DNA from 2 places in the Lentzea sp. NPDC059081 genome. Region 1 is predicted to be linked to the other one. Evidence: riboswitches for the same ligand, from Rfam matches in the RefSeq annotation. Region 1 holds a riboswitch; the other holds the start of a gene.
The links. A riboswitch is a leader RNA that binds a small molecule or an ion and turns the genes downstream of it on or off. The one in region 1 is predicted to bind thiamine pyrophosphate.
Positions count from the first base shown of each region.

Region 2: it holds a riboswitch for thiamine pyrophosphate, as region 1 does, so the genes downstream of both, ACFWV3_RS33465 (thiamine ABC transporter substrate binding subunit) here and thiO (glycine oxidase ThiO) in region 1, are expected to answer to the same signal.

Region 1 covers NZ_JBHYGW010000017.1:71,881-87,066, reverse strand. Annotated here, with positions in the region: gene thiC (phosphomethylpyrimidine synthase ThiC) at 1-1,286, shown strand, start outside; gene thiD (bifunctional hydroxymethylpyrimidine kinase/phosphomethylpyrimidine kinase) at 1,283-2,101, shown strand; gene ACFWV3_RS30685 (VOC family protein) at 2,098-2,478, opposite strand; gene ACFWV3_RS30680 (MarR family winged helix-turn-helix transcriptional regulator) at 2,475-2,924, opposite strand; gene ACFWV3_RS30675 (thiazole synthase) at 3,001-3,756, opposite strand; gene thiS (sulfur carrier protein ThiS) at 3,758-3,958, opposite strand; gene thiO (glycine oxidase ThiO) at 3,955-4,932, opposite strand; TPP riboswitch at 4,936-5,047, opposite strand; gene thiE (thiamine phosphate synthase) at 5,074-5,712, shown strand; gene ACFWV3_RS30655 (dioxygenase) at 5,744-6,505, shown strand; gene ACFWV3_RS30650 (TetR/AcrR family transcriptional regulator) at 6,498-7,043, opposite strand; gene ACFWV3_RS30645 (NADP-dependent oxidoreductase) at 7,105-8,004, shown strand; gene ACFWV3_RS30640 (S1 family peptidase) at 8,055-9,050, opposite strand; gene ACFWV3_RS30635 (hypothetical protein) at 9,566-10,051, opposite strand; gene ACFWV3_RS30630 (threonine/serine dehydratase) at 10,115-11,044, shown strand; gene ACFWV3_RS30625 (threonine/serine dehydratase) at 11,041-11,943, shown strand; gene ACFWV3_RS30620 (MFS transporter) at 11,920-13,377, opposite strand; gene ACFWV3_RS30615 (GntR family transcriptional regulator) at 13,374-14,129, opposite strand; gene ACFWV3_RS30610 (extracellular solute-binding protein) at 14,351-15,186, shown strand, end outside.
Region 2 covers NZ_JBHYGW010000020.1:119,617-134,802, forward strand. Annotated here, with positions in the region: gene ychF (redox-regulated ATPase YchF) at 1-813, shown strand, start outside; gene ACFWV3_RS33450 (DUF6131 family protein) at 1,289-1,444, shown strand; gene ACFWV3_RS33455 (mannosyltransferase) at 1,711-2,925, shown strand; gene ACFWV3_RS33460 (4a-hydroxytetrahydrobiopterin dehydratase) at 3,139-3,432, opposite strand; TPP riboswitch at 3,465-3,577, shown strand; gene ACFWV3_RS33465 (thiamine ABC transporter substrate binding subunit) at 3,571-4,572, shown strand; gene ACFWV3_RS33470 (ABC transporter permease) at 4,548-6,155, shown strand; gene ACFWV3_RS33475 (ABC transporter ATP-binding protein) at 6,155-7,108, shown strand; gene ACFWV3_RS33480 (SDR family oxidoreductase) at 7,120-7,881, shown strand; gene ACFWV3_RS33485 (ABC transporter permease) at 7,894-8,703, opposite strand; gene ACFWV3_RS33490 (ABC transporter ATP-binding protein) at 8,700-9,704, opposite strand; gene ACFWV3_RS33495 (outer membrane lipoprotein carrier protein LolA) at 9,701-10,768, opposite strand; gene ACFWV3_RS33500 (response regulator transcription factor) at 11,497-12,198, shown strand; gene ACFWV3_RS33505 (sensor histidine kinase) at 12,195-13,454, shown strand; gene ACFWV3_RS33510 ((deoxy)nucleoside triphosphate pyrophosphohydrolase) at 13,464-14,237, shown strand; gene trpS (tryptophan--tRNA ligase) at 14,230-15,153, opposite strand.

The DNA.
Region 1 (15,186 bases):
GCGCGGTCATCCCGTTGAACCGCAAGCACCCCGAGGCCGAGCCGATGATCATCGGCAAGAAGTTCCTCGTGAAGATCAACGCCAACATCGGCAACTCCGCCGTGTCGTCGTCGATCGAGGACGAGGTGGACAAGATGGTGTGGGCGACCCGCTGGGGTGCCGACACGATCATGGACCTGTCCACCGGCAAGCGGATCCACGAGACGCGCGAGTGGCTCCTGCGCAACTCCCCCGTGCCGGTCGGCACCGTGCCGATCTACCAGGCGCTGGAGAAGGTCAACGGCGACCCGGCGGCGTTGTCGTGGGAGGTCTACCGCGACACCGTGATCGAGCAGTGCGAGCAGGGCGTCGACTACATGACCGTGCACGCGGGCGTGCTGCTGCGGTACGTGCCGCTCACCGCGAAGCGCGTCACGGGCATCGTCTCGCGCGGCGGGTCGATCATGGCCGCGTGGTGCCTCGCGCACCATCAGGAGAGCTTCCTCTACACGCACTTCGAGGAGCTCTGCGACATCCTGCGCACCTACGACGTGACGTTTTCGCTGGGCGACGGGCTGCGGCCGGGTTCCATCGCGGACGCCAACGACGAGGCGCAGTTCGCGGAGCTGAAGACCCTGGGCGAGCTCACGCACATCGCGCGGGCGAAGGACGTCCAGGTGATGATCGAGGGCCCCGGCCACGTGCCGATGCACAAGATCGCCGAGAACGTCCGGCTCGAAGAGGAGTGGTGCGGCGAGGCGCCGTTCTACACCCTCGGCCCGCTGGCCACGGACATCGCACCGGCCTACGACCACATCACGTCCGCGATCGGCGCGGCCCAGATCGGCTGGCTGGGCACCGCGATGCTCTGCTACGTCACGCCGAAGGAGCACCTCGGCCTGCCGAACCGCGACGACGTGAAGACCGGCGTGATCACGTACAAGATCGCTGCCCACTCCGCGGACCTCGCCAAGGGCCACCCCGGCGCCCAGGACTGGGACGACGCGCTGTCGAAGGCGCGCTTCGAGTTCCGCTGGGAGGACCAGTTCAACCTGTCGCTCGACCCGGACACCGCGCGCTCGTTCCACGACGAGACGCTCCCTGCGGAACCGGCGAAGACGGCGCACTTCTGCTCGATGTGCGGGCCGAAGTTCTGCTCCATGAAGATCACGCAGGACGTGCGGCGCTACGCCGAGGAACGCGGACTGTCCACTGTGGAGGCGATCGAGGCGGGCATGGCGGAGAAGTCCGACGAGTTCGCCGGCACGGGCAACAAGGTCTACCTCCCGGTCGTGGAGACTTCGTGACCACGGCACCACCCAGGGTCCTCACCATCGCCGGAAGCGACTCCGGCGGTGGTGCGGGCATCCAGGCCGACCTCCGCACGTTCTTCGCGTGCGGAGTGCACGGCTGTGTCGCGCTCACGGCCGTGACGGTGCAGAACTCGCTGGGCGTCACGGGCGTCGCGGAGATCCCGCCGGACACGGTCGCGGCGCAGGTCATCGCGGTGGCCGAGGACATCGGGCTGCAGGCGGCGAAGACCGGGATGCTGGCGTCGTCGGCCATCATCGAGGCCGTCGTGCCGGCGCTGGACCGCGTCGGGATCGGCCGCTCGGGCAGGACGCCGTTCGTCGTCGACCCCGTGTCGGCATCGATGCACGGCGACCAGCTGCTGGCCGACTCGGCGCTGGACGCGTTGCGGGGCTTGCTCTTCCCGCGCGCGACGCTCGTGACGCCGAACCTCGACGAGGTGCGGCTGATCACCGGGATCGCCGTGAAGGACCGGGCGGACCAGCGGCTGGCGGCGGAGGCGTTGCACGCGCTGGGACCCGAGTGGGTGCTGGTGAAGGGCGGCCACATGTGGGACGACCCGGAGTGCCTCGACCTGCTCCACGACGGCCGGGAGTTCATCGAGCTGCCCGGACCTCGTTACGACACCCAGAACACGCACGGCAGCGGCGACACGCTGGCGTCGTCGATCAGCTCGGCGCTGGCGCACGGTGCGTCGGTGCCGGAGGCGGTGCGGTTCGGCAAGGACTTCATCGTGCGGTCGGTGGCGGCCGCCTACCCGTTGGGTGCGGGCGTGGGGCCGGTGTCGCCGTTCTGGAAGCTCACGGGTTAGGCGTCCAGGCACAGGCAGAAGGGGTGGCCGGCGGGGTCGAACAGCACCCTGACGTTCGGTTGCGGCTGGAACTCCGCCGGCGTCGCCCCCAACGCCACCGCCTCGGCGACGGCCTCGTCCAGGTCACCGACCTGGAAGTCGAGGTGCATCATCGGGCGCTGCTGTCCGTCGACCGGCGGCCACACCGGCGCGCGGTAGTCCTCGGCGCGCTGGAAGACGAAGAACGGGCCGTTCGGGGAGGCCGCGACGATCGCCGTGTCCGGTTCCTCGTGGCCGACGTGCCATCCGAGCAGCTCGGCGTAGAACCTCGACAGCGCGCCGGGGTCGGGCGCCTCGACCGACGTTCCCCACCACATGCCGCCGGTGCGGGACCTCACGCGCCCTTCGACTCCTCGCCGACCAGCGTCTCCAGCGCGTCCAGTGCGTTCACCAGCGCGGAGACGTGCTCGGGCGTGAGCTGTTCGATGCGGCGCTGCAGCTCGCGCACCCGCGCGGACCGCACGCCGGAGACCATCGTCTCGCCCTCGGGCGTGGGGGTGGCGAGCCAGGCGCGGCCGTCCTGCGGGTCGGGTTCGCGCTTCACGTACCCGGCTTCGACCAGGGCGGCGACTATCCGGGAGAGCGTCGGGGGTGCCACGCCCTCCTTGGTCGCGAGGTCGCCCAGGCGCATGGGACCGCAGCGGGCGAGGGTGGCGAGCGCGGAGACCGCGCCGGGGCCGAGTCCGGGGGAACCGGTGCGTCGCAGCAACCGGGCCAGCCGGCCGATCGCCAGGTACAGGCGCGCGGTCGCGTCCTCGACCTCGGCGTCAATGGGGGCCGTCACGGCTTGTCGTCCTCCTCGGCGGGATTCAGGTAGTTGTCAATCATCCCCCAACGTGTGAGTACCCACGGTAGCGACCTCAGAGACCCGGCGAAGACGCTTGGGCCCAAAAGCGCTGCGGAATTCGTCCGGCCAAGCGCGCCAGACGTCCGCCCTCGACCGCACAACGCATGGCGGCGCCCATGCGTTCCGGGTCCTGAGCCCTGGTGACGGCCGTCGCCAGCAGCACGGCCGAGCAGCCGAGCTCCATCGCCAGCGCCGCGTCCGACGCCGTGCCGATGCCCGCGTCGAGAACTACTGGAACAGCCGCCCTGGAAGTGATCAGCTCGATGTTGTGCGGGTTGCGGATGCCGAGGCCGGTGCCGATGGGCGAGCCCAGCGGCATGACGGTGGCGCAGCCGACGTCCTCCAGCTTGCGCGCCAGCACCGGGTCGTCGTTCGTGTACGGCAGGACGACGAAACCGTCGCCCACCAGCCGTTCGGCCGCGTCGAGCAGCTCGACCGGGTCCGGCAGCAGGGTCTCCTCGTCGTGGACGACCTCGAGCTTGACCCAGTTCGTCTCCAGCGCCTCGCGGGCGAGCTGCGCGGTCAGCACGGCCTCGGCGGACGTGCGGCAGCCGGCGGTGTTCGGCAGCACGTCGATTCCCAGTCGCCGCAACAATTCCAGCACGCCGGTCCGGCCCGCCGCGTCGACCCGGCGCATCGCCACGGTCGTCAGCTCGGTCCCGGACGCGACCAGCGCCCGTTCCAGCACGGAGAGGTTGGCGGCACCGCCGGTGCCGGTGATGAGCCTCGACCGGAACTCCCGGCCGGCGATGATCAACGGGTCGTCCACGTCAGCCTCCCTGGACCGCGGTCAGCACCTCGACCACGCCGCCGTCCGGCACGATCGTCTTCTCCCACAACGCCCTCGGCACCACGGCACCGTCGAGCGCGACGGCCACGCCCTTCTCGGGAGCGCCCACGAGCGACACCACCGCGGCCACCGACGTGCCGTCGGCCAAGTCGCGCGCGGTGCCGTTGACCTGTGCTTTCACGAGCTTCCTCCCTGCAGCAGCCCGACGACGTGACGAGCGGTGTGCGGTGCCAGCAGCAGTCCGTTGCGGTGGTGGCCGGTCGCCGCGATGACGCCGGGTTCGAGCCAGCGCACGACGGGCACGTTGTCGGGACTGCCCGCGCGGAACCCCACGGCGGCTTCGGTCAGCGCGTACTCGGCGATGCCCGGCAGCACGGTTTCCGCGTCCCGCAACAGATCCCGCACGCCCGCGACCGACACGTCGGTGTCGAACCCCGCCTCGTACTGGGTGGCGCCGACGACCAGACCGTCCTTGCGCGGCACCAGGTACACGGACCGCCCGGACACCGACCCGCGGATCGTCCTCGTCGGCGGCGGCAACGCGCCCGGCCGCCACGACAGCCGCAGGATCTCGCCCTTCACCGGCCGGACCACGTCCCGCAGCGCCGGGTGCAGCGACCCGCTCCACGCCCCCGCGGCGATCACCACGACCCGTCCGTCCACAGTGGAGTCGAACGTCACACCCGCGTCGACACAAGCCTTGCGCAGAGCGAAAAGCAGCTCGCGGTTGTCGACAGCGAGATCACCCCGCACGAGCATCCCGCCGCGCACCGCCGGCCCGAGCGAGGGTTCGAGTTGTCGGATCGCTCGATTGTTCAACAATTCTACCTCCGAATTGTTGAACAATCCGACGATCCTACGCAGGTCGGCGAGGTCACCGGGCGACGTCCCGATCGTGATCGTCCCCTGGTCGAACAGCTCGACCCCGAGGTCGGCCGCGAACTCCGGCCACAGAGCCAGGGCCTCGACCCCTTGCGACGTAACGGTTTCCTCGCCGTGCCACGCCTCGGCGACAGGAGCGAGCATCCCACCGGCGACCCGCGACCCGGCGTGCGGCGACCCGAGATCGCTGACGGACACCGAGAACCCGGCCCGCGCCGCGAACCAAGCGACGGACAGACCGATGACACCGCCACCGACGACGGCCACTTCCACACTGCTCAAGGCATTCACGCTCCCTGCGCCGGCATGACCCGGATCAGGTTCGACGGTCGGAGCGAACCACGCTCCCTCTCAGCCCGGTGTTCTCCAGGCTCCCGTGCGGACCGACTTCAACATAACGGTTAACGTGCGTGCGTGCCAGGACTCGACGGAAACCTGATCAGGCAACGACTCGCCGACGCGACGCTCTACCTCTGCACCCCGAACCGGCCCGACCTGGCCGAGTTCGCGGACGCGGTCCTCGCGGGCGGCGTCGACGTCATCCAGCTGCGGGACAAGTCACTCGAGGCGAAGCAGGAGATCGAGGCGATCGAGGTCCTCGCCGAGGCCACCGAACGCCACGCGAAGCTGCTCGCCGTCAACGACCGCGCCGACATCGCCCACGCCGTGGGAGCCGACGTGCTGCATCTCGGCCAGGACGACCTCCCCGTCCCGCTCGCCCGCGGGATCATCGGCGACGAGATGGCGATCGGCCGCTCCACGCACGACGTCGACCAGATGCGCGCGGCGGCCGACGAACCCGGCGTCGACTACTTCTGCACGGGCCCGTGCTGGCCGACCCCGACGAAGCCCGGCCGTCCCGCACCTGGACTCGACCTCGTCCGAGCCACGAAGTCCACACGCCCGTGGTTCGCGATCGGCGGCATCGACCTGAAGAACCTCCGCGAGGTCAAGGAAGCCGGCGCCACCCGAGTGGTCGTCGTCCGCGCCATCACCGACGCCGAGGACCCGCGCACCGCCGCCGAGTCGTTCAAACTCGAACTTGATAGTTGAAACTTGAACTAATCGGCGTACGCTCGACGACGTGAGCGCACCAGTGCTGTACCTGAGCCACGGGGCACCCCCGCTGGCCGATGACGAGACGTGGACCAGAGAGCTCAAGGACTGGTCCGCCACCCTGCCGCGCCCGGAGGCCGTCCTCATGGTCTCCGCGCACTGGGAGGAGGCGCCGACCACCATCGGCGCGACCACGACCGTGCCGCTGGTCTACGACTTCTGGGGCTTCCCGCAGCGCTACTACCAGGTCACCTACGCGGCGCCGGGCGCACCGGGGCTGGCCGAGGACGTGCGCAAGCTCCTCGGCGGCCACGTCGAGCAGGACGAGGGGCGCGGTCTCGACCACGGCGCCTACGTGCCGCTGAAGGAGATGTTCCCGAACGAGGACGTGCCGGTGCTGCAGATGTCGCTGCCCACGCTCGACCCGCGCAAGCTGCACGAGGTCGGCCGCAAGCTCGCGCCGTTGCGGGACAAGAACGTCCTGATCGTCGGCAGCGGTTTCATGACCCACAACCTGAGCTGCGTGAACTTCCCCGCCGGACCGGACTACGAGCCGCCGTCGTGGTCTAGGGAGTTCGACGACTGGGCCCACCAGCAGCTGGCGAACGGCGACGTCGACGCGTTGCTCGACTTCCAGCAGAAGGCCCCCGCGGCCGGCATCGCGCACCCGCGGACCGAGCACTTCGCCCCGCTGTTCGTGGCGCTGGGTGCCGCGAGCGACGAGAAGGCGCAGACCAGCGTCGACGGCTTCTGGTACGGCCTGTCGAAGCGGTCCGTGCAGTTCAGCTAGCCACGCCTTCGAGGAACAGGGTGGCGAACCGGCGGGCGGCGGCCGTCGTCGACAGACGCACGCCGCTGCTCGCCATGAGCAGCAACACCAGGTCGTCCACGGTGAAGTCCGCCCGCAGCCGGCCGGTCTCCCGAGCCCGCCGCACGAGTTCCGCGAGCTGACGGAACGCCGTGGCGCGCACGGTCGCGAAGTCGATCGCCCTGGGGAACGCGCTCGTGAACGCCGCCGCGAACCCCCGGTTCAGCACGTGGACGACGCAGACCTCCTCGACGGTCCGGCGGAACCCCTCCCACGGGTCGGGGTGCGCGAGTCCCGCCGCGACCGCCGCCGAGCAGGCGTGCATCTGCTCCGAGAACACCTCCACCACCAACGCCTCCTTGGTGGGGAACCGCCGGTAGAGAGTCGCCGGACCCACTCCGGCACGACGCGCGATCTCTCTCATCGACACGTCGAGTCCGTCCGCGGCGAAGGTCTCCCGTGCCGTCTCCAGGATCCGGTCGCGGTTGTCGCGGGCGTCCGAACGCAGGTTGTGAGTCATCTCCGCCGTCACCGTCTCAGTTTGGACTAAGCGGACGCCCTGTTCCACTAACTTCGCCGCCATGCGAGCCCTCCAGTACCTCGACCACGGCCCCGCCGACCTGCTGAAGGTCGCCGACGCCCCGGAACCGCACGCGGGCAGGAACCAGATCCGGATCGCCGTGCGCACGTCGGGCGTGACCCCGGCCGACACCGCGCTGCGCTCAGGACGGCTCGGGCGGCGCGTTCCCCTCCCGCACGTGCCGGGCGTGGACGCGGCGGGTGTCGTCGACGAGATCGGCGAAGGCGTGACCGACGTCCGGAAAGGCGACGAGGTCTTCGGCATCGTGGACCTGGGGAAGCTCGGCGGCGCCAACGCCGACCACGCCGTGCTGGCCGCGTGGGCACCCAAGCCGGCCGCCCTGAGCTGGGAACAGGCCGGCGGCGCCGCGGCGAACACCGAGACCGCCACGAGGGCGTTGGACCTGCTCGGCCTCAACGACGGGACGACGTTGCTCATCGCCGGAGCGGCGGGCGGTGTCGGCACGCTCGCGGTCCAGCTGGCCGTCGCGCGGGGCGTGAGGGTGATCGGCACCGCCGGCCCGGCGACCCAGGACTTCGTGGCGAGCCTCGGCGCCACCCCGGTCGTCTACGGAGAGGGCCTGACGGAACGGGTGGGCGAGGTGGACGCGGTGCTGCACTGCGCCGGCACCATCGCGGACCTGGTGACGATCGCGGGCGCGCCGGACCGGGTGCTGACGATCGCCGACATGGCACCTCCGGAAGGCGTCCGCACGTCCTTCATGGCGGACCCCGGCACGTTCCGCCAGGCCCTGCACGGCCTCGCCGACGCGGCTGCACTGGCCGAGAAGGGCCTCTTCACCGTGCCGCTCGCCGGTGTCTTCCCGCTCGCCGGGGGCCCGGAGGCGCACAGGCTGAGCGAGACCGGCCACGCCCACGGCAAGATCGTCCTCGTGAACTGAGGAAGCGCCGCGACACCGGAGTGCCGCGGCGCTTCTCGGAGAAGGAACCGCTACCCGCGCGTCAGGGTCAGGCCGTAGCGCGACAGGATCGGGTTGACCGGCTGGAAGTAGGTCGTGCCGCCGGAGGTGCAGTTGCCGGAACCACCGGACGTCACGCCCTGGGCCTGGCTGTAGTTCGAGCCCGCGACCCACGAACCACCGGAGTCACCGGGCTCCGCGCAGGCGTTCGTGCGGGTCAGACCGCGCACCGTGCCCTGGGAGTAGCTCACCGACTGGTTCTTGGCCTGGACGGTGCCGCAGCGCCAGCCCGTGGTGGAGCCGGACCGGCAGATCGCCGCGCCGACGGCCGCCTCGCTGGAACCCGTGATCGTCACGTTCGAGCCGTTGTAGCGGTTGACCCACGGGCGCGGGGTCCAGTTCGAGTTGGTGCGCACCCAGGAGTAGTCGTTGCCGGGGAACGTCGAGCCCGCGAACGAGCCGGCGGAGACCCGGTTGTAGCCCTGGACGGCCGTGCCGGTGGTGCCGCAGTGGCCCGCCGTCACGAAACCGCCGGACACGGAGAAGCCGAGCGAGCAGCGCCCGCCGCCCATGTAGATGGCGTCACCGCCGCGCAGGTCGTACAGCGTCCGCGGGTTCTCGGTGACCTCTTCGACCGTCACGGCCGACCCGACGGACTTCGCGGTGGCGATGAACTGGTCCGCCGCGGCGTCGCGGGTGTTCTTGTTCACCTCGACCACGACCGAGTTCGACTTCTCGTCGACCCGCCAGCTCGTGATGGCCGCGGGGGCGCTCATGAGGTCGAGGACCGACTTCGTCCCGTTGAGCCGGGTCAACGAGTTCGACACGACCTTCGTGTCGGCGCCGGTGACGGAGAGTCCCGGCTTGGTCACGGCGACGGTCAGTCTGCCGCTCGCCTGGTCGATCCACGCTCCGCCGAACGCGTCGCCCAGAGAGGCCTTCGCCTGCTCCGCGGCTTCGCCCGCTTTCTGGTCGGACGCCAACCGGACGCGTGCCTGGTCAGCGTTCAGGCCCAAATCGCGTTGCATCGCTTGGAGCAATTCGGCCGGGTAGCTCTCCGTGTCGGAACCGGTTGGGGCGACTGGTGCAGCAGGGGCGCCAAACGCCGGTACGCTGAGAGCAGTCACGACTCCGGTGGCGAGCAACACGGCACCGGTAACACGGGCCGCACTCGTGCGGTTCATCAGACGTCTCCCTCACTTTCGGGTGCAGGGGAACCCGAGAGATCGGTTGCAGGGACCTCTCTCGGGGGCTCTAGGGGGACGGGTGGTGGGGCGGCGGCAGGGGTCGCCCCACCCCTCCCAATCCCGTCCGGAGTGACTTCACATCGAGGGCGCCGCGCTCAAGTGGTGCTTCCACGAGCCTCATCGCGCCCTCCCTCTGTCTCTTTTGGGGCTAAAGGTTCGCCCGTTCGAGTGACGTTTCCGAACTTCCGGCTATGACGCTCAGCCCCGTTCGTGGTCGAAGTGTGTCACAGCTCACGACAGATCAACTCCGTTGCGTAGCAATTGACAGTTAACTATCGCTCAACGTAGTGAAGTGATCACCGAATGGGTTCGGGCGTCGACGACGGCGTCGAGCTGTCGCTCGGCTGTGAGGACACCGTCGAGGACGAGGGCGGCGTGGTGCTTTCGGCGGGCGACTGACCGGACGTGCCCGGCGGGACCGTCACGGTCACCGTCTCGATCCTGGTCGTCTCGGTGCGGGTCTCGGTCTCGGTGTGCGTGGTCGGCGTCGGTCCACTCGGGTCGGCGGTGACGGGTCTGCCGCTCACCAGCTGGACGCTCGTCGCGGCGAGGACGGTCACCACGAAGACGAGCAGACCGCCGACAACGATGATCTGCCAACGCTTCTCGCGTTCCATCGACCGTTGGTAGAACACGGCGCCGAGCGTGGTCACCACGCTGGCGAGGACGGCACCGACGATGGTGCCGACGAGGTTCAGGCGAAGGCTCAGCACGGCCGCGGTGACGGCGGCGAGCACACTCGCGACGAGCTTGACGGGGGTGATCTTCTCCTTCTCAGACATGACATACGTAGGACGTTGGGCACAGTTCAGCGGTTGTGGCCTGGTGACGGGCATCATCGACCCATGCGCCTGGTGACTCTCGAAGACGTCCAAGCGGCTGCCGCCGCGATCGCCCCGCATGTCGTCCGCACCCCGTTGCTGGCGTTCGACTCCGGCCTGATGATCAAGCCGGAGAACCTCCAGCCGATCGGCGCCTTCAAGCAGCGCGGCGCCGTGAACGCGTTGCAGCGCATCCCTTCCGAGGACCGCGCCCGCGGTGTCGTGGCGTACTCGAGCGGTAACCACGCGCAAGCGGTCGCCTACGCCGCCAAGACCCTGGGCATCCCCGCGGCGATCGTGGTGCCGGAGAACACACCGCAGCTCAAGATCGACGCGACGCGGGCGCACGGCGCCGAGGTGTTCGTCGTCGGCATCACCGAACGCGAGTCGCGCGCCGCCGAGCTCGTCGAGGAGCGCGGGGCGACGCTGATCCCGCCCTTCGACCACTTCGACGTCATCGCGGGCCAGGGCACCGTCGGCCTGGAGATCGCCGAGGACTTCCCCGACGTGGCAACGGTTCTGGTGCCGGTGAGCGGCGGCGGGCTGATCTCCGGCGTCGCGACGGCGATCAAGGCGCTGCGCCCGAACGTCCGCGTGATCGGCGTGGAGCCGGAGCTGGCCGGCGACGCCGCCGCGTCGTTCGCCGCCGGCGAGCTGGTCCGCTGGGACGCCCACGACCGCGCCCGCACGTCCGCCGATGGCCTGCGCGCCGAGCCCTCTGAGCTGACCTGGGCGCACATCCGGAAGTACGTCGACGACTTCGTCACCGTCACCGAGGACGAGATCCACGACGCCGTGAAGCAGATCGCCCGCCGCACGCGGGTCGTGGCCGAGCCGAGCGGTGCCGTGCCCGTCGCGGCCTACCTGAACCGCGATCTGCTGAGCGGTCCGACCGTCGCGGTGGTCTCCGGCGGCAACATCGAGCCGTCTCTGCTGGCGTCGATCCTCGGATGATCACGTTGTCAGAAGTCCGGTCGGCGGCGGCGGTGATCGCGCCCCACGTGGTGCGCACGCCGCTGCTGCCGTTCGGTCCTGGATGGATCAAGCCCGAGAACCTCCAGCCGATCGGCGCGTTCAAGCTCCGCGGCGCTCTGAACGCGTTGGCACGGCTGGAGAACCGCACGAACGGCGTGGTCGCGTACTCCAGCGGCAACCACGCCCAGGCCGTGGCGTTCGCGGCCCGGCTGCACGGCGTTCCCGCCGCGATCGTGATGCCGGACAACACCCCGGCGGTCAAGGTCGAGGCCACGAGGGCGCTGGGTGCCGAGGTCTTCATCGTCGGCATCACCGAACGCGTCGAACGCGCGGAAGCGCTGGTCAGCGAACGGGACGCGACCCTGATCCCGCCGTTCGACCACCCCGACGTGATCGCCGGCCAGGGCACGATCGGCCTGGAGATCCTCGAGGACCTGCCGGACGTCGACACCGTCGTGGTGCCGATGTCGGGCGGCGGCCTGATCTCCGGCGTCGCCACGGCGATCAAGTCGCTGCGCCCCGAGGTCCGCGTGATCGGCGCGGAACCCGAACTGGCCGCCGACATCGCGGAATCACTCAAAACGGGCGAACTGGTGCGCTGGGACCCTCTGAAACGCGCTCAGACGGCCGCTGACGCGCTGCGGGACGAACCGTCGGACCTGACCTGGTCCCACATCGCCAAGCACGTGCACGACGTCGTCACGGTGTCGGAAGACGAGATCTTCGCGGCCGTCACCGCGCTGGCCCGCCGGGCCCGGCTGATCGCCGAACCGAGCGGGGCCGTCGCGGTCGCGGCGCAGGCCAAGCTGGGGACCGGCGTCGCCGTGGTGAGCGGCGGCAACGTCGAGCCCGAGCTACTGGTGCGCCTTCTCGCCTGACCTGATGTGCGTCGGAGGTCCCTCCACGCCGCAGTGCAGGCACTCGCCGGGGTGCGGCGCCTCGTCCTGTTCCGGCGCCGCCGCCAGCACGCGGTTGTCCACGCCGAACGCCAGCAGGCCACCGACGATCGCCGCCGCGGCGCACAGCACGAGGGCCATCTGCCAGCCCGCGGTCATGACCGACGGGTTCGCGTAGTCGTCGCCCACCAGGCCCACGGCGGCGGGCAGCACGGCCGTGGCCAGCAGACTTCCGGTGCGGGCCACGGCGTTGTTCACGCCCGACGCGACCCCCGCGTGGTGGTCGGGCGCCGAAGCCAGCACGGTCGCGGTCACCGGGGCGACCACGGCGGCCAGCCCCACGGCGAACACCAGGATGCCGGGCAGCACGCCGGTGAGGTACGAGCTGCCGGGAACGGCGTTGCGCAGCAACAACATGCCCAAGCCGATCAGCACCGGACCGGCGATCAGCTGCACGCGCGGGCCGTAGCGCTGGGCGAGCTTGCCCGAGGTCGAGGACGCCAGCAGCATCACGATCGTCAAGGGCACGCTGGCCAGGCCCGACGCGGTCGGCGAGTACCCAAGCGAGATCTGCAGCTGCAGCACGAGCAGCACCATCACGCCGCCCAGAGCCGCGTACACCAGGAACGTCAGGACGTTGGACAGCAGGAACGTCCGGTTCCCGAAGAGCTCGGGTGGCACGAGCGGATCGGCGGAGCGCCGCTGCACCAGCCCGAACGCGATCATCGCGACCGCACCGGCCGCCGCCACCACGTACGACTGCTCGACGAGCCCGCCCGTCAGCAGCGCGAGCCCCAACGCTCCCACCAGCGCGGACGCGTAGTTGGGGTGTCCGGCCTGGTCGTCCTTCGACTCCGGTACGAACCGCAGCGCGAGGAACACGCACGCCGCCGCGACCGGCAGGTTCACCAGGAACGCGAGCCGCCACGACCAGGCCTGCACGAGCAGACCGCCGACCAGCGGCCCGATCGCCGTAGCCACGCCGGACAACCCGGACCAGGCACCGATCGCGCGAGACCGGTCCTCGCGGTTGAACGACGACTGCAGGATCGCCAACGCACCCGGTGTGAGCAGCGCCGCGCCGATGCCTTGCAGCACACGGGCGGCCACCAGCACCGGAACGTTCCACGCGGCACCGCACAGCAGCGAGGCCAGACCGAACCAGATCACGCCGGCCACGTAGACCCGCCGCCGGCCGAACCGGTCGCCGAGCGACCCCGCGATCAGGATCAGCGAGGCCAGGGCCAGCAGGTACCCGTTGAGGATCCACTGCAGGTCGGTGACCGACGCGCTGAACTCCGCCCCGATCCTGGGCAGGGCCACGTTGACGATCGTGCCGTCGAGCATGGCCATGCCGGAGCCGAGGATCGTGGTGGCGAGCACCGCGCGGGCGCGCGGTGTCCCCCAGGCGATCAAGACGGCCTGTTCAGCGTGGCCACGAACTTGTAGCGGTCACCTCGGTAGACCGAGCGCACCCACTCGATCGGGTTGCCCTCGGTGTCGAACGAGTGCCGCGAGAGCAGCAGCATCGGCAGGCCGATGTCGGCGCCGAGCAGCTCCGCCTCCTCCGGCGAGGCGAGCGCGGTCTCGATGGTCTCCTCCGCGTGGCCCATCTCGACGCCGAACCGCTCGGACAACACCTGGTACAGCGAGGCGCCGGGCGCCAGGTACCGGCGCAGACCGCGGAACCGGCCGAGCGCGAGGTGGGTCGTCTCGATCGCCATCGGCTCGTTGTCGGCGAGGCGCAGGCGGTGCAGGCGCAGCACCTTCGCACCGGGACGCACGCCCAGGTAGCGGGCGAGCTCCGCCTCCGCCGGCATCTCCGAGGCCTCGATGAGCTTGGACGACGGCACGCGGCCCTGGGCGCGCATGTCCTCTGTGTACGAAGACAGCTGCAACCTCTGGGCGACCTTGGGTTCGGCCGCGAAGGTGCCCTTGCCCTGCACCCGGAGCAGCCGGCCTTCGACCGTCAGCTCGGCGAGCGCCTGGCGGACGGTCGTCCTGGAGACGTCGAACTCCGCCGCGAGCGACCGTTCCGTGGGGATCGGCGACCCCGGTGGCAGCGCCCTCAGCAGGTCGAGCAGGTGCCGCTTGAGACCCCAGTACTTGGGTTCGCGTTGCGCACGCGTCCTGGCGTCCACGCCCGATGCAGGCGTCGTCTCCAGCATGGCCTCCTCCTCGCACTCCACATCACGCCACACAAGGATGCCTTGTCCACGCCGGTTCGCGCGTGCGAACCCCCGCCAATCGACACAAAAAAGGTCCGAGGACTCCGCAACGCTTTGGCAACGCGCTTGACAGGACCGGTGACGCAGCACACGCTGTTCCGCATTGGTCTACACCACTTGGACGTTCCGGCGAGGGCCGGGCTTGGTGAAAGGGCGCGACTGTGAAGGGCTGGAAAGGACTCGCTGCTGGTGCCGCCGCACTGGCAGTGGCCGTGTCCGGATGTGGCACGAGCACGAACAGCGGTAGCAGCACGGAGACCAAAGAGATCACCGTGTGGCTCATGGACGGCTCCGCGCCGACGACCCTGACCGACGCCTTGAACAAGGAGTTCGAGAGCGCGAACGGCATCAAGGTCAAGTACGAGGTCCAGAAGTGGACCGGCATCCAGGAGAAGCTGACCACGGCACTGGCCAGCAGCACGCCCCCGGACGTGATCGAGCTCGGCAACACCCAGACCGCGAGCTTCGCGGACCAGGGCACCCTCGCCGACCTCACGGCGGACAACGGGCAGTTCAACGGCGGCGAGTGGCTGGGCGGCCTCAAGGACTCGCTGACGCTCAACGGCAAGCAGTACGGCGTTCCGTTCTACGCCGCGAACCGCACGGTCATCTACCGCACCGACCTGCTGCAGGCCGCGGGCGTCGCGCAGCCGCCGACCTCCCGCGCCGAGTGGCTCGACGCGATCAACAAGCTCAAGGCCGCGAACGCGTCCAACCCGGACTTCCAGGCCCTGTACCTGCCGGGTCAGTCCTGGTACTTCCTGCTCTCGCTGATCTGGGACGAGGGCGGCGACATCGCCAAGCAGGACGGCGGCAAGTGGACCGGCACGCTCGACACCCCGCAGGCGAAGGCGGGCTTCGAGGCCTACAAGGCGCTCTACGACGCGTCGGCCGCCAAGAAGGTGCCCGCTGACATCGACGAGGCGAAGCCCCAGCAGATGGAGGTCTTCGGCACGGGCAACGTCGGCATGATGGTCGGTCTCCCGTGGGAGCTCGC
Region 2 (15,186 bases), on a different contig from region 1:
TTCCTCGCGAACATCCGCGAGGCCAACGCGATCTGCCAGGTCATCCGCGTCTTCGACGACCCGGACGTCGTGCACGTCGACGGCCGCGTGGACCCGTCGAGCGACATCGAGACGATCAACACCGAGCTGATCCTCGCCGACCTCCAGACCCTCGAGAAGGCCATCCCGAGGATCGAGAAGGAGGCGCGGATGCAGAAGGACCGCCGCGCCGCGCTCGAGAACGCCAAGAAGGCCAAGGACGTTCTCGACTCCGGCCGCACGCTGTTCTCCGCCCAGTCCGAAGTGGACGGCGAGCTGCTGCGCGAGCTCTCCCTGCTCACCACCAAGCCGTTCCTCTACGTCTTCAACGCCGACGAGGGCGTCCTGAGCGACGAGGCCCGCGTGAAGGAGCTGCGCGAGCTGGTCGCCCCCGCCGACGCCGTCTTCCTCGACGCCAAGGTCGAGTCGGAGCTGCTCGAGCTCGACGAGTCGGAGGCCCTGGAGCTGCTGGAGTCGATCGGCCAGTCCGAGCCGGGCCTGCACGCCCTGGCCAGGGCCGGCTTCCACACCCTCGGCCTGCAGACCTACCTGACCGCGGGCCCGAAGGAGGCGCGCGCCTGGACGATCCCGCAGGGCGCCACCGCCCCGCAGGCCGCCGGCGTGATCCACACGGACTTCGAGAAGGGCTTCATCAAGGCCGAGGTCGTGTCGTTCGACGACCTGGTGGCCTCGGGGTCGAAGGCCGACGCGAAGGCGGCGGGCAAGGTCCGCATGGAGGGCAAGGACTACGTGATGGCGGACGGCGACGTGGTGGAGTTCCGCTTCAACGTCTGACCAGCGCTGGTGCCGGGTCCGCGACCCGGCACCAGACGTATTGACGTAATGATTGCGTCAATCTGTCTCGACAGCCGATGCGGCGAGCCCAGCGCGATCTGAGGGATCTGGTCACGGCGGGCGTTCTGAAGCCGGTCGGTCAGACTCGTGCCCGGTTCTACGTCGCCGGCCCGGCTTTTCCGGAGGCGGCTCTGGAAGCGGCTCGGACGCCGCTGACGCTGGTCGACCCCTACAAGCGCCGGTAGATCTCCAGCCAAGCAGGGGCCTTCGTCGTTTTTGTCGCTGATGTGGCGCTTCGGCGGTCACTGCGCGCGCTCACGAGGGCACGCCGCGCAACCGTTTGCACCAATGGAGCAGAGGCGACGAAAGCATTGGGCTCCAATGATTTCCTGAATCTCGGCATCTTGAGCGGATGAGGTTTGTACCGACCTTCGTGGGGTACCTCCAGTACAGGATTCCCCACCTGGAGGTTGGAATGATCGTCCTCGGTCTGATTCTGCTCGTCGTCGGATGGCTGGCCGGTATCAGCATCCTGACGACGCTGGGCGTGGTGCTCCTGGTGATCGGCGCGATCCTCGCCGTCCTGGGTGCGGTGGGCAAGCCGGTCGGCGGGCGCGCGCACTACTTCTGATCGACCGGCACCTCAGCTCTGAACCCGAAAGGGGGAGCCTCCACAGTGGAGGCTCCCCCTTTCGCTTGTGTCGCAACGCTCACAAGCTGTTCTTGGTGCGGGCGGCGACGGCGAACACGCCGGCGGCGACGGCGAGCATGGCCAGAGCAGCGACAACGGCAACGATGACATCAGCAGACATGACTTGAAAAACTCCCCTTGAAGCGATCTCCCGACTACTTGACGCTCGGGTACCCACAAAAGTTGCCTCGGGTAACGTTTTCGGGGTGAAACTCCGTGCTGTGGAAGCGCGAGTGCTCTCCGTAGCACCGTGGTTGCTCGCGTTGTCGGTGGTCGGGCACCTGTTCATGGTCGCCTTCCAGACGAAGATGACCATGATCGACCTGCTGGTCTACCGCAACGGGTCGCCGCACCTGTTCTCCGGCGACCTCTACGAGTGGCGGCTGGACCAGTACGCGGACGTGTTCCCGCTACCGTTCACGTATCCGCCGTTCGCAGCAGCGATCTTCACGCCGATGAGCTGGATCCCGTGGGAGGCGTCGCGGTGGGTCTGGCAGATCATCTGCCTGGCGTGCCTGTACTTCATCGTGCGCACCAGCCTCAAGCTGCTGAAGCTGGACGACCCGCGCCGCGCGATGTTCTGGACCGCGCTGGTGCTGTGGATCGAGCCGGTGCGCACCACGCTCAACTACGGCCAGATCAACCTCGTGCTGTGCGCGATCCTGATCGGCACGCTGGCGAGCGCGCGCAACTGGGTCGGCGGCGCCGGGGTCGGGTTCACGGCCGGCATCAAGCTCACGCCCGCGATCTCCGGGCTGTTCTTCCTGATCCAGCGGCGGTGGATGGCCGCCGTGTGGTCGTTCGTCGCTTTTGTCGTGGTCTATGGCATCGGATGGGCGATCTCGCCGTCCCAGTCGGACAAGTTCTGGTTCCAGCTGCTCGGGGACGCCAGCCGGGTCGGGCCCGTCGGCAGCGCGATCAACCAGTCGATGCGCGGTGCGTTGAGCCGGACGGTCGGCTACGACGTCAAGACCGGGCCGATCTACCTCGTCGCCGTGCTCGTGGCCGCGGCGCTGACGTGGTTCGCCGTGAGCAAGACCAAGGACGTGCTGGCGCTGATCATCAGCGTCCAGATGCTCGGCCTGCTGGTCTCGCCGATCTCGTGGAGCCACCACTGGGTGTGGATGGTGCCCGCCCTGCTGTGGTTGGTCTACGAGGGCGGACACCTCCTCTGCAAGATCACCGCCGGTCTGTGGGTGGTGCTGACCGGCGGCTACCTGATCTCGTTCCTGCTGCTGGCCCAGCCGAACATCTGGGACTTCCCGCGGCCGTGGGTCTTCGTCGTCCTTGGCTGGGGCTATCCGGCGGCGGGCCTGCTCACGCTGGTCGCGATCGGCCTGGCAACCCGGCGCCAGCAGGGCGACCTGCTGCCCCGCGACGAGGAAGCCGCCGACGGCGAAACCAGCCGAGTCGCCGGCTGAGGCTGGTCGCCAGGAGTCGCGGGCCGCGGTCCAGCTGAGCAGGCCGGTCTGCAACGCCTCCCAGCCCTTCGACACGAGCGGCAGGTAGGTGGCGCGGTCGAGCACGCCCGAGCCTTCAGGCTGCGGTACGACCGGAGGAGTGGTCGAGCATCGCCTGGTCGTGGTCCGCCAGGGCGACGCGGGTGAACGACGGCAGCGCACGTCCTGACCGAATCAGGCCAGGGCGTCCAGGACTCCGTCGATCTCCTCGGCGAGCGTCACGTCCAGGGCGGTGATTCCTCCCTTGTAGTGCGTGCTCAGGCGGAATGTCAGTGTCTTGTAACGGATGTCGACGTCCGGGTGGTGGTTGTCGTTCTCGGCGATCTCCGCGACCCGGTTCACGACCATGATCGCCTGCGCGAAGCTCTCCAGCTCCACCGTCCGCACCAGGGACGCGTCCTGGGCGGTCCAGTCGGGCAGTTTCGGCAGCACGTCGTCCAACTGATCGTCGCTCAACAGCTCGGCCATGTCCTGATCGTCCCACCACGTCACGTAAGCTGCGCGTTTGCCACGGGAGTCCGGTGAAGCGCCGGGCTGAGAGGAGGGCTCGCAAGCCCTCGACCGTCCACCTGATCCGGGTCATACCGGCGTAGGGAGAGATTTGACGTGAGAAGGATTTTCGCTGTCCTCGTCGCGGCGGCGACGCTGACCGGGTGCTCGGCCGGGTCGTCGACCGCGCCGCAGTCGCACGAGGTCACGCTGGTGACGCACGACTCGTTCGTGGTCAAGCCCGAGGTGCTGGACGAGTTCCAGAAGTCGAGCGGGATCACCGTGAAGCAGCTCGCGAGCGGGGACGCCGGTGAGCTCACGAACAAGCTGGTGCTCACGAAGTCCAACCCGATCGGCGACATCGCGTTCGGCGTCGACTCGACGTTCGCGTCGCGGGCGCTGAGCGAGGGCGTGTTCGCCGAGTACGCCTCGCCGGAGGCGTCGAAGGGCGCGCAGCGCTACCAGGCGGACACCTCGAACAAGCTGCACGCCGTCGACGTCGGCGACGTGTGCCTGAACATCGACCCGGCCAAGCTCGGCGGCGTCGAGCCGAAGTCGTACGAGGACCTGGTCGACCCGAAGTTCAAGGACAAGCTCGTCGTCGAGAACCCGGCTACCTCGTCGCCCGGTCTCGCGTTCCTGCTCGGCACGGTCGCGAAGTTCGGCGAGAACGGCTGGCAGGACTACTGGACCAAGCTCAAGGCCAACGGCGTCAAGGTCGTGAGCGGCTGGGAAGAGGCCTACAACCAGGAGTTCTCGGCCACCAAGGGCGACCGGCCGATCGTGGTGTCGTACGCGTCGTCGCCGTCCGCGGAGGGCGGCAAGACCAAGGCCGTGCTGGACACCTGCTACCGCCAGGTCGAGTACGCGGGCGTGCTGGCGGGAGCCAAGAACCCCGAGGACGCGAAGAAGGTCCTCGACTTCCTGCTGGGCGAGAAGTTCCAGGCCCAGGTGGCCGAGCAGATGTACGTCTACCCGTCGCGCGAGGGCGTCGCGCTGCCCGAGTCGTGGACCAAGGACGCGCCGCTGCCCACCTCTCCGCAGTCGTTGCCCGCGGACAAGGTGAAGGGCAACCGCGAAGCGTGGGTCGAGCAGTGGCGCAAGCTGGTGCAGGGCTGACGTCCCGCACGGGGTGGTCGGCGGCGTCACTGCTGCCGCTGGCCTTCCTGGGGTTGTTCTTCGCGTGGCCCGTGGTGGCGATCGTGTCGCTCGGGCTGCGCGAAGGCGGCGTCCTGGAGTCGCTCGTCGAGGGCGACACGTGGGAGCTGGTCGGGTTCACGCTCGGGCAGGCACTGGCGTCGACGATCGTGGCCGTCGTCGCCGGGCTGCCCGTGGCGTTCGTCCTGGCACGCTGCCGGTTGCGCGGGCTCGGGGTGGTCAGGGCGGCCGTGATGGTGCCGTTCGTGCTGCCGACCGTGGTGGTGGGCCTGGCTTTCCGGACGTTCTGGCCCGACGGCGGGGTGCTGCCGATCGTGCTGGCCAACGCGTTCTTCAACGTCGCCGTGGTCGCGCGGACCGTCGGCGGGCTGTGGGCGCACACCGATCGACGGGCCGAGGACGCGGCCCGCGCGCTGGGGGCTTCCCGGCCACGGGCGTTCGTGTCCGTCGTGCTGCCCGCGCTGGCACCCGCGATCGGGTCGGCCGCCGCCGTCGTGTTCCTGTTCTGCGCCACCAGTTTCGGTGTCGTGCTGGTGCTCGGCGGGTCGCGGTACCGGACGCTGGAGACCGAGATCTACCTGCGGACGGTCGAGCTGTTCGACCTGTCCGGGGCGGCGGCCCTGTCGCTGCTGCAGTTCGTGGCCGTGCTCGCGGTGCTGGTGCTCGGGGCGTTGGCCCGGCGCCGGCGGGAGACCGCGTTGTCGTTGCGCGGCAGGGAAGAGCTGGCGCGGCGGCCGTCCGGCGGAGAGTGGTACGTCGTGGCCGCCGCGGTCGCCGTCGTGGTGGCGTTGCTGACGCCGGTCATCGGGCTGGTGACGCGTTCGCTGTCCACACGGGACGGTTGGAGCTTCGCCGGGTACGTCGCGTTGAACACCCGCGGCGACCGCGGCACGCTGGCGGTGACCGGGATCGACGCGGCGCTGAACTCGGTGCGGACGGCGTTCGACGCGACCCTGGTGGCGCTGGTCGTCGGGGTGTTCTCGGCGGTGGTGCTGGTCGGGCTGCGGCGGTCCGGGAGCCGCTTCGCCGAGGTCCTCGACACCGCGCTGATGCTGCCGTTGGGCGTCTCCGCGGTGACCGTCGGGTTCGGCTACCTGATCACGATGGACGCGTTGCCGGGCGATTTCCGCACGTCACCGATGCTCGTGCCGCTGGCGCAGGCGTTGGTCGTGACGCCGTTGATCGTGCGGATGGTGCTGCCGGTGCTGCGGGCCGTCGACGAACGGCTGCGGCAGGCGGCGGCGACGCTGGGCGCCTCGCCGTTCCGCGTGTGGCGCGAGGTCGACCTGCCGTTGGCCGGGCGCTCGCTGGCCGCGGCGGCCGGGTTCGGGTACGTCGTGGCGCTGGGGGAGTTCGGGGCGACGAGCTTCCTCGCGCGCCCGGACGCGCCCACGTTGCCGGTGGTGATCGCGCGGCTGATGTCGCGGCCCGGTGAGTTGAACAGCCAGATGGCCTACGCGGCGTGCGCGCTGCTGATGGTCGTGACGGTCGGGTGCGTGCTGCTGGTCGAACGGCTGCGCGTGCCGAGCAGCGGGGAGTTCTGATGGCGCTGGAGCTGGACTCGATCACCGTCCGCTATGGACGGACGGTGGCGGTGTCGGACGTGTCGTTGTCGGTGGCCGACGGCGAGGTCGTGGCGCTGCTCGGGTCGTCGGGGTGCGGCAAGTCGACGTTGCTGCGCACGGTCGCGGGGTTGGAGAAGCCTTCTTCTGGTGCGGTGCGGTGGGATTCCGCCGACCTGGCGGGCGTTCCGGTGCACCGGCGCGAGTTCGGGCTGGTGTTCCAGGACGGGCAGCTCTTCCCGCACCGGACGGTGGCGGGCAACGTCGCGTTCGGGCTGCGGATGCGCGGGGTGGAGCGGGAAGAACGCGACAAGCGGGTGCTCTCGTTGCTGGAGCTGGTCGGGCTGGAGGGGTACGCGGACCGCCGCGTGACCCAGCTGTCCGGCGGTGAGCAGCAACGGGTCGCGCTGGCGCGGGCGTTGGCGCCGTCGCCGCGGTTGGTGCTGCTGGACGAACCGCTGTCGGCGCTGGACCGGGCGTTGCGCGAGCAGCTCGCGGTCGACCTCGCGCGGTTGCTGCGGGAGGCGGCCACGACGGCGCTGGTCGTGACGCACGACCACGACGAGGCGTTCACGCTGGCCGACCGGGTCGCGATCATGTCGCGCGGCCGGATCGTGCAGGTCGGGCCGCCGGCGGAGGTGTGGTCGTCACCGGTGGACGTGGAGACGGCGAAGTTCCTGGGCTGCACCAGGTTCGTGCCCGGCTCGTTCGTGGGGCTGGACGCCGAACGGGTCGGGTTGCGCGCCACGGCGTTGCGGGTCGACCCCGACGGGGTGCTGGAGGGCACGGTGCTGGAGCGGGTGCACCGGCGCGACCACGTCAGGATGCTCGTGGAGATCGGCGGCGAGGAGTACGAGGCCGTCGGCCCGATGAGCGAGATCGGCGACCGGGTGCGGCTGGCAATCGATCTCGACGGGGTCGCGCGGATCGGCTAGAAACGATCTCCATGGGACCTCTGGCGGGACGGGTCGCGCTGGTCACGGGCGTGAGCAGGCGGCAGGGCATCGGCTACGCGATCGCGTCGCGGCTGGCATCGCTGGGCGCGGACCTGTTCGTGCAGCACCACGTGCCGCACGACGCGGCGCAGGAGTGGGGCGCCGACTCGATCGACGAGGTGATCGCGGGCCTGGGCCGCCGGGTCGAGCACGCGGGCGTCGACCTCGCCTCACCGGACGCGCCGGAACCGTTGGTGGACGCGGTCTTCGAGGCTTACCGACGCGTCGACATCCTGGTGTGCAACCACGCGCGCAGCGGGTTCGACGGCGCGCTGCGCGAGTTGGACGCGGCCATGCTCGACGCTCACTACGCGGTGAACACACGGTCGTCCATCCTGCTCGCGCAAGCGTTTGCCCGGCACTGGAAGGGCGAGAGCGGCGGGCGGATCGTGTTCATGACGTCCGGCCAGAACCTCGGTCCGATGCCGGGAGAGGTGGCGTACGCGGCGTCGAAGGGCGCGCTGCACGCGGTCGTGGAGACGTTGTCGCACCAGCTGGCGGACCGGGGGATCACCGTCAACGCCGTGAACCCCGGCCCCACCGACACGGGGTGGGCGGGGCCGGAGCTCACGTCGTTCGTGAACGAGCGGATGCCGTTGAAGCGCTGGGGTCAGCCGGACGACGCCGCCCGGCTGATCTCCTGGCTCTGCACCGACGACGCCGGGTGGATCACCGGTCAGGTGATCAACAGCGAAGGCGGCTTCCGGCGGTAGTTCTTCTCGGCGCTAGTTGTCCTTCGTGATCAGGCGCATCGCCGCGAGGCCCGTGCCGATCAGCAGGTAGCAGCCGGCGAGCAGCGTGCTGTCCCAGATCTGGTCGAACGGGATCGGGTCGCGCATCACGTCGACCAGCCCGGGGAACCCGGTCGTGATCAGGAACGGGTGCAGCCAGTCCAGCGACGAGAACTGGCCCAGCACCTGGAACACGATGATCGTCGTCATCGTCGCCGCCTGCACCACCAGCGGGTGCTCGGTCGTCGCGCTGACCGCGAGGGCCACCGCGCCTATCGACACCATCTGGAACGTCACCAGCACGATGAACAACGCGATGCGCACCAGGCCCTCCGCGGTGCCCAGCGTCGTGCCGGAGATCGTCATCATGCCGTCGGTGCCGAGGAACGCCGTGCCGGCGATGATCCCGACGACCGCCATCAGCGTGACGGCGAGCAACGACATCGCGGCGAGCCCGAACAGCTTCACGAACAGCAGCCGCACCCGTGACACCGGAGCGACCAGCAGGCCACGCAACGTGCCGTGCTGGGCCTCGCCCGCGAGCCCGTCCGCCGCCCAGATCGACGCCACCAGCGGCAGCAGCAGGTTGAGCGACAGGAACAACGTGAAGATCGGCACGACCAGGCCGTTGCCCTGCAGGATCGCCGCAAGCCCCGGCCCGCCGCCGCCCTCGTCGCCGGCCGTCCAGATGCCGAAGCTGACGATGATCGGCACCAGGGCCAGGCCGAACAACCCGATGAGCGTGCGGGGCCTGCGCAGCATCCACCGCAGCTCGGAACCGAACTGACGCGTGATCATGGTCATCGCGAGCCCCCGTCCAGGGTGTCCACGGCGGACATCCCGCGCTCGGCCTCCTCGGCCTCGGTGAGCCGCGCGAACAGCTCCTCCAGCCCCGTCTTCCACCGCGTCGCCTCGAAGACCTGGACGCCCGCCCTGACGAGCGTCTCGATCACCTGCGGCGCGCTCGTCCCCGCGAGCTCGATGCGCAGGCCCTCGCCCAGCGGACGTGCGGAGATCTTCGCCTGCCGCAACGCGCTGAGCGCGGTCTCGACGTCCGGCGTGATCACCTGCAACGCCGACCCGCCCGCCTGCAGCAGCTCGGTCAGCTCTCCCTGCGCCACCACGGTGCCGCGGTGCAGCACCGCGACGTGCGTGCAGGTCGCCTCGACCTCGCTCAGCAGGTGGCTCGACACGAGCACCGTGCTGCCGGCCGCGTGCAGCTCCGCGATGATCTTGCGGATCTCCCGCGTGCCCGCCGGGTCGAGCCCGTTGGTCGGCTCGTCGAGCACGACCAGCTTGCGCGGCACGAGCAACGCCCCGGCGAGGCCGAGACGCTGCTTCATGCCGAGCGAGTACCCCCGGTACCTGCGGTGGGCCGCCTGGGCGAGCCCGACGCGTTCGATCGCGTCCTCCACGGCCTGCTTGATCTGCTTCTTCGGCAGCAGAGGCTCGAACGCGGCACAGCGGATGAGGTTCTCCCGCCCGCTCAGGAACGGGTGGAACCCCGGACCCTCGACCAGCGCGCCCACGTGCGGCAGCGACTGCTCGGCGCCCTCCGGGAGCGGCCTGCCGAGCAGTTCGATCTCCCCCTGCGTGGGGCGGACCAGTCCGAGCAGCATCCGGATCGTGGTCGTCTTGCCGGACCCGTTCGGGCCGAGCATGCCGAGCACGGCACCTTCCGGCACTTCCAGGTCCACGCGGTCCACGGCGACCGTGCTCCCGTACTCCTTGCGCAGACCCCTGGTCCGCGCGGCGACGGCGCTCTTGGTCGGCGCTGTCACCGGCGCGCTGGTCGAGGTGGTCACTTCACCTGTCCGATCGTGTCGAACAGCACCTGCTCGGGCACGGCACCCGCGACGACCCGGCCGTCGTCGGCGATCAGCACCGTCGCGACCTTCGTCGTGAAGAGCTGACCACTGCCCCAGCTGCCGTTGACCTTCTTGGTGAACCGGTCCACCAGACCCTGTGCCTCGGCCGGGACCTGGGTCATGGCCTGGGCGGGAATCCTCGCGCCGACGACCGTGTCCCAGCCCGTGCCGAAGATCTGCGGGTTCTCACCCTGCAGAGCCTGCTCGATGCCCATCTCGGGCTTCTCGCCGCGCTGCTGGGCCTTCTCCTCCGGCGTGGTGACCTTCGCACCCGACGGCGGCGTGAACTCGAACAGCTTCGGGTCCTGCGCGCCGACGTTGATCTCGCGGAACCCGACCGTGCCGGCCGGCTCCGCCGTGCCGTTGGTCAGCACCGCGACCCGCAGCGGCATCTTGAGCTCGGCGTCGACCGCGATCCGCACCTCGCGGACCAGCGTCTTCTCACTGGCCTTGGGGGTCAGCACGAGCTCGTAGGCTGCCCGGTTCGCCACGCGGGCGGTGCCGTCGACGCTGATCTCGCTGAACTCCTTGGTCAGCCCGACGATCTCCTTGGCCGCACTGGCCGGGTCGACCGCCTTGCTCTTGTCCTCGCCCCGGGACTTGTCGCCCTTGTGCTCGGACTTCGTGACCTCGTTGTCGGCGGAGTTCCACGACCAGGTGGTCGTGCCGTCGTCGACGACGGTCTGCTCGGACTGGCCGTTGGGCAGGGCGAGCCGGAGCTTGCCGTTGCCGTCGGTCCAGATCCGCGCGCTGTGCTTGCCGTCCGCCAGCTGCGGGATCTCGGCGATCTGCGGGAGGCCGAGCTTGTTGTCGACCTCCACGGTGCCGCCGAACGCGCCCGGCTTGCTGGTCAGGACCTGCTCCACGAGGCTTTCCGCGGAGACTTGCGGAAGTGAGGGCGGCTGGCCCGCGCCCGCTGGCATGGCGAGCAGGCTGAGGCCTGCCGCACCGGTGACCACCACGGCTGCTGACGCGGCCAGGGTCACCTTTCGCTTGTTCATCTTGTGGTCCCCTCCTCCAAGGGCTTGTGGTTACAGCTTGGGGGGAGGTTGCTGAGATGGTGCTGAGACTGGGTCTAGCTGCGGGTTTGTGGGTTTTGAGTGATCGTTTTTCGTGGATTGCCGGTGACCCTTAGGGGGCGGGTGGCCGGGTGGCTGGGTTTTCGTGGCCCGTTTCTGTCGGACCCTTTGAGTAGGTTGGGTTGCGAGGGGGCCTCCTTGCGGGGGGACGCCTGCGTCAGCTTGCGGTTTTCGGGCGTGTGGGTGGTCGACTTGCGGGTGGTTGCTGTGCCGCGACCTTTGCGGGTGGTCGCCTTGCGGGCGGCGAGGCTGCGGTTGCGTGCTTTCCCTCAGGGGCTCTGCCCCCGAACCCCCGGCAATCTGATCGGGGGCTACCGCGCCCTCGGCGGGTTGATGGCACGCCGGTTTGTGCTGGGCGGCTGCCGGTTTCGTAGTTTGGTTGCGTTGCGGTGGGGTCCCCGTCACGAGTCGCACCAGGAGCTGGCCACACCTGGAGGGGGATGTCAAACGGCCGAAAAGCGTGGCCGTTTGACATCCCCCTCCAGGTGCAGCGAGAGCTGTGGTGCGACTCGTGACGGGCACCCCACCGCGGGCGCTCTTGGCTCAAAGCGAGTGCTCGGCTTCGCCTTCGCGGTGCTCGCCTTCGGCTTCGCTGAGAGTCGGCTGAGGGGTTGCGGGCGGTGTTGTGCCCTTGCGGGCATGCTGTGCGTGTGAAGCCTCGAGTGCTGGTCGTGGACGACGAAGTCGGCGTGCGCCGGGCGTTGGAGCGCGGGCTTTCTGCCGAGGGCATGGAGGTTGTGACCGCCTCTGACGGGCCCACTGCCCTGCGGGTGGCGTTGACCGGGGCGTTCGACGTGGTGTTGCTCGACATCATGCTGCCGGGGTTGTCGGGGTACCGGGTGTTGCAGCGGATGCGGGCTGACGGGGTGCGGACGCCTGTGTTGATGGTGTCGGCCAAGGACGGGGAGATCGACCAGGCCGACGGGCTCGATCTCGGGGCCGACGGGTATCTGGTCAAGCCGTTCAGCTTCGTGGTGCTGGTGGCGCAGGTTCGGGCGCTGTTGCGGCGTGGGGGTGGGGCTCGGCGGCGGTTGACGCTGGGGCATCTGGTGATCGATCGCGGGTTGCGCGAGGTCAGTTGGGGTGGGCAGGACGTGTCGTTGTCGCCGCGGGAGTACGCGGTGCTGGACGTGCTGGCTTCTCGGGCTGGGTCTGTTGTCACCAAGGACGAGTTGTTGCGGACCGTGTGGGGGGACGAGCAGGCCGCTACTCGCAATGCGGTGGAGGTGTACGTGGGGTACCTCCGGCGCAAGCTCGACGCCGTCGGGGCAGGGGAGGTCGTGCGGACCATTCGTGGGCACGGGTACATCGCGTCCACTCCGGACTTGGACAACGCGCTGGGCAACAGGTGAACCCTCGCCGCTGGTGGTTGCGGCGCACGCTGCGGTTCCGGATCACCGTGGTGGCGACCGGGGTGGCGTTGCTGTGCCTGGTGGCGTTCACCGGGCTGGCGCCGGCGTTGATCGGGCTCATCCAGATCTCGGCGGTGGACCAGGAGCTCGAGAAGGCGCCGCCTCGGGTGCTCGACGTGTCCGGGGTACCGGTGGACGGGTTGCCGCCGCTTTCGTTGACGGCTCAGGACATCCGGACGTTGAAGTCGGGTGAGCCCGTGTTGCGGGTGGACGGTGCGTCCGCGTACCGGTTCCGCGGGCGGGTGGTGTTCACCTCGGACGGGTCGCCGCGGCTGGAGGTCTACGGCAGCACGTTGCTCGGGTACGAGAAGGCCAACTCGCTCGGGACGCGGTGGCTCGCGCTGGCCGCCGTGCTGGTGGCCGGGCTGGTGGGGATCGCCACCTGGCTGGCCGTGCGGTCGTCGTTGCGGCCCGTGGAGCGGATGCGGGTGGCGGCGGGGGAGCTGCCGCACGGGGAGCGGTTGCCGGTGCCGCCGTCGCGAGACGAGCTGCAGGCGCTGGCGGAGGCGTTGAACGCGTTGCTGGCTCGGCGGGACGAGGCTTCCGACCGGTTGCGGCGGTTCACGGGGGACGCGGCGCACGAGCTGCGGTCGCCGGTCGCGTCGGTGCGGGCGCAGGCCGAGGTGGCCGTGGCGCACCCGGATCCGGACTTCTCGATCGAGGTGCTGGAGTCGGTGGTCGAGGAGTCGATCCGGCTCAGCGCCCTCGTCGACTCGCTGTTGATCCTCGCGCGGGCCGACACGGGTGCGCCGCCGCGGGCCGAAGCAGTGGACCTCGTGCTGGAGGCGGAGGCGGCGATCTCCCGGTTGGACACGGAGTTGCTGGTGCGCCTGAACGCCCCGCCGTCGGCGTGCCTGGTGTCGGCGACGCGGTCCGAGGTCGAGCTGGTGCTGGACAACCTGCTGCGCAACGCCGCCCGGTACGCGTTCTCGACGATCACGCTGACGCTGGTGCCGGTCGGGCGGGACGTGCGGCTGCTCGTGGACGACGACGGGCACGGGATTCCCGTCGAGCACCGGAGCAAGGTGTTCGACCGGTTCTACCGGGTGGAGGAGGACCGCGGGCGGCGGTCCGGCGGGTTCGGGCTCGGGCTGGCTCTCGTGGCGCACCTCGTGCGGCGGCGCGGCGGGTCCGTGCTCGCCGCCGAGTCGCCTGCCGGTGGTGCGCGTTTGGAGATCCGCTGGCCGTCCTGGTAGTCAACTCCGGTGCCAGAGTTGCGAGCGTCGGCGCTGGTCGACGCGCCTGTTGCGGCTGTCGCCGGTGCCCTGCTGGACACCGCGCTGATCAGCGGGTTCGGTGTGCGGGTCCCGGGACCGCTGCTGTGCCTGGGAGACGTGCTCACCGGGCCGTTCGGGGTGCGGCTCACCGTGACGCGCGCTGATTTGTCCGGTGTGTCGGCCGAGGGGGATTTTCTCGAGCTGCACACGGATCTCGTGGTCACCGGAGCGGGGACGATGGTGGTCGACCGGGTCGGCTGGAAGTCCGTGCGCGGCGTGCTCGGGCGGTTCGCGGACGTCACGGTGGCGCGCGGGATCGCGTTGCGGGTGCTGCAGAAGCGCTCGGCGTTGCTGGCAGCGCGGTGCCGTGAGCTGGCCCGGGCGCGGGTCGTCGTCGGGGCGGCCGTCGTCCGGGATGGACGGTTGCTCGCGCAGCAGCGGTCGTACCCGGAAAGCCATGCGGGACAGTGGGAACTGCCCGGCGGGCGGGTCGAGTCCGGCGAGAAGCCCGAGGACGCGCTGGTGCGCGAGTGCGTCGAGGAGCTCGGGGTGACCGTGGCCGTCGGCGCGCAGGTCGGGCCGGACGTGCCGCTGCGCCGCGACCTGGTGCTGCGGATCTTCGCGGCCGAGCTCGTCGACGGTGAGCCGGAGGCGTTGGAGCACAACGCCGTCCGGTGGTGCACCGCCGACGAGCTGCCCGGCGTGGACTGGCTGCCCGCCGACCGGGCGCTGGTGCCGGCCCTTCAGGCGCTCCTCAACTGAGCCCGGACAGGCGCAGCGCCGCGGTCAGCCGGTGCTGCGCCCGCTCACGGGCCCGTTCGGCGCCCGCTTGGCGGATGCGGTCCAGCTCCGCCGGGTCGGCGAGGAGCTCGAGCGTGCGGTCGCGCACCGGCCGCAGCTCCTCGATCACCGCCTCCGCCACGACGTTCTTGAGGTCGGCGAACCTGCTCGTGTGGTCCTCGGGCTCCTTGCCGGTGCAGGAGGCCAGGATCTCGGTCAGGTTCGCGATGCCCTCGGTCGACGAGACGGCCCTGCGGACCTTGCGCCGCACCAGGTCCGGCTCGTCGAGCACGAACACGACCCCGGTGGAGTTCTGCGCGGACTTGTCCATCTTGCGCGCCGGGTCCGCGAGGTCCTTGATGCGCGCGCCGACCTTCGGCACCACCGCCGTCGGCACGATGAACGCATCGCCGTACCCGTGGTTGAAGCGCCGCGCGAGCGCCCTGGCCAGTTCGACGTGCTGGAGCTGGTCCTCGCCCACCGGCACCTCCGACGTGCCCTGCAGCAGGATGTCCGCCGCCATCAGCACCGGGTAGGTGAGCAGGCTCAGCCGCACGGAGTCGCGCCCGAGCGACTTCTCCTTGAACTGGATCATGCGCGCCGCCTCGCCGTAGGTGCACGTGCACTCCAGCACCCAGTTGAGCGCCCCCAGCTCCCTGATCAGGTCGCTCTGCACGCACACGCTGGCCGGGTCGATGCCGGACGCCACGAGCACGGCGAGCTGCTCGCGCGTCATGGATCGCAGGCGTTGCGGGTTGTGCGAGGACGTCATCGCGTGCAGGTCGCTGATGAAGTACACGTCGTCCTGAGTGCCCTCCCGGGCCCACGTCCGCAGGGCGCCAAGGTAGTTGCCCAGGTGGACCTGGCCGGAGGGGGTGATGGCCGAGAGCCGGATCATGGTTGGTCCCTTCGAGGAAGGGGCCGCCCGGAC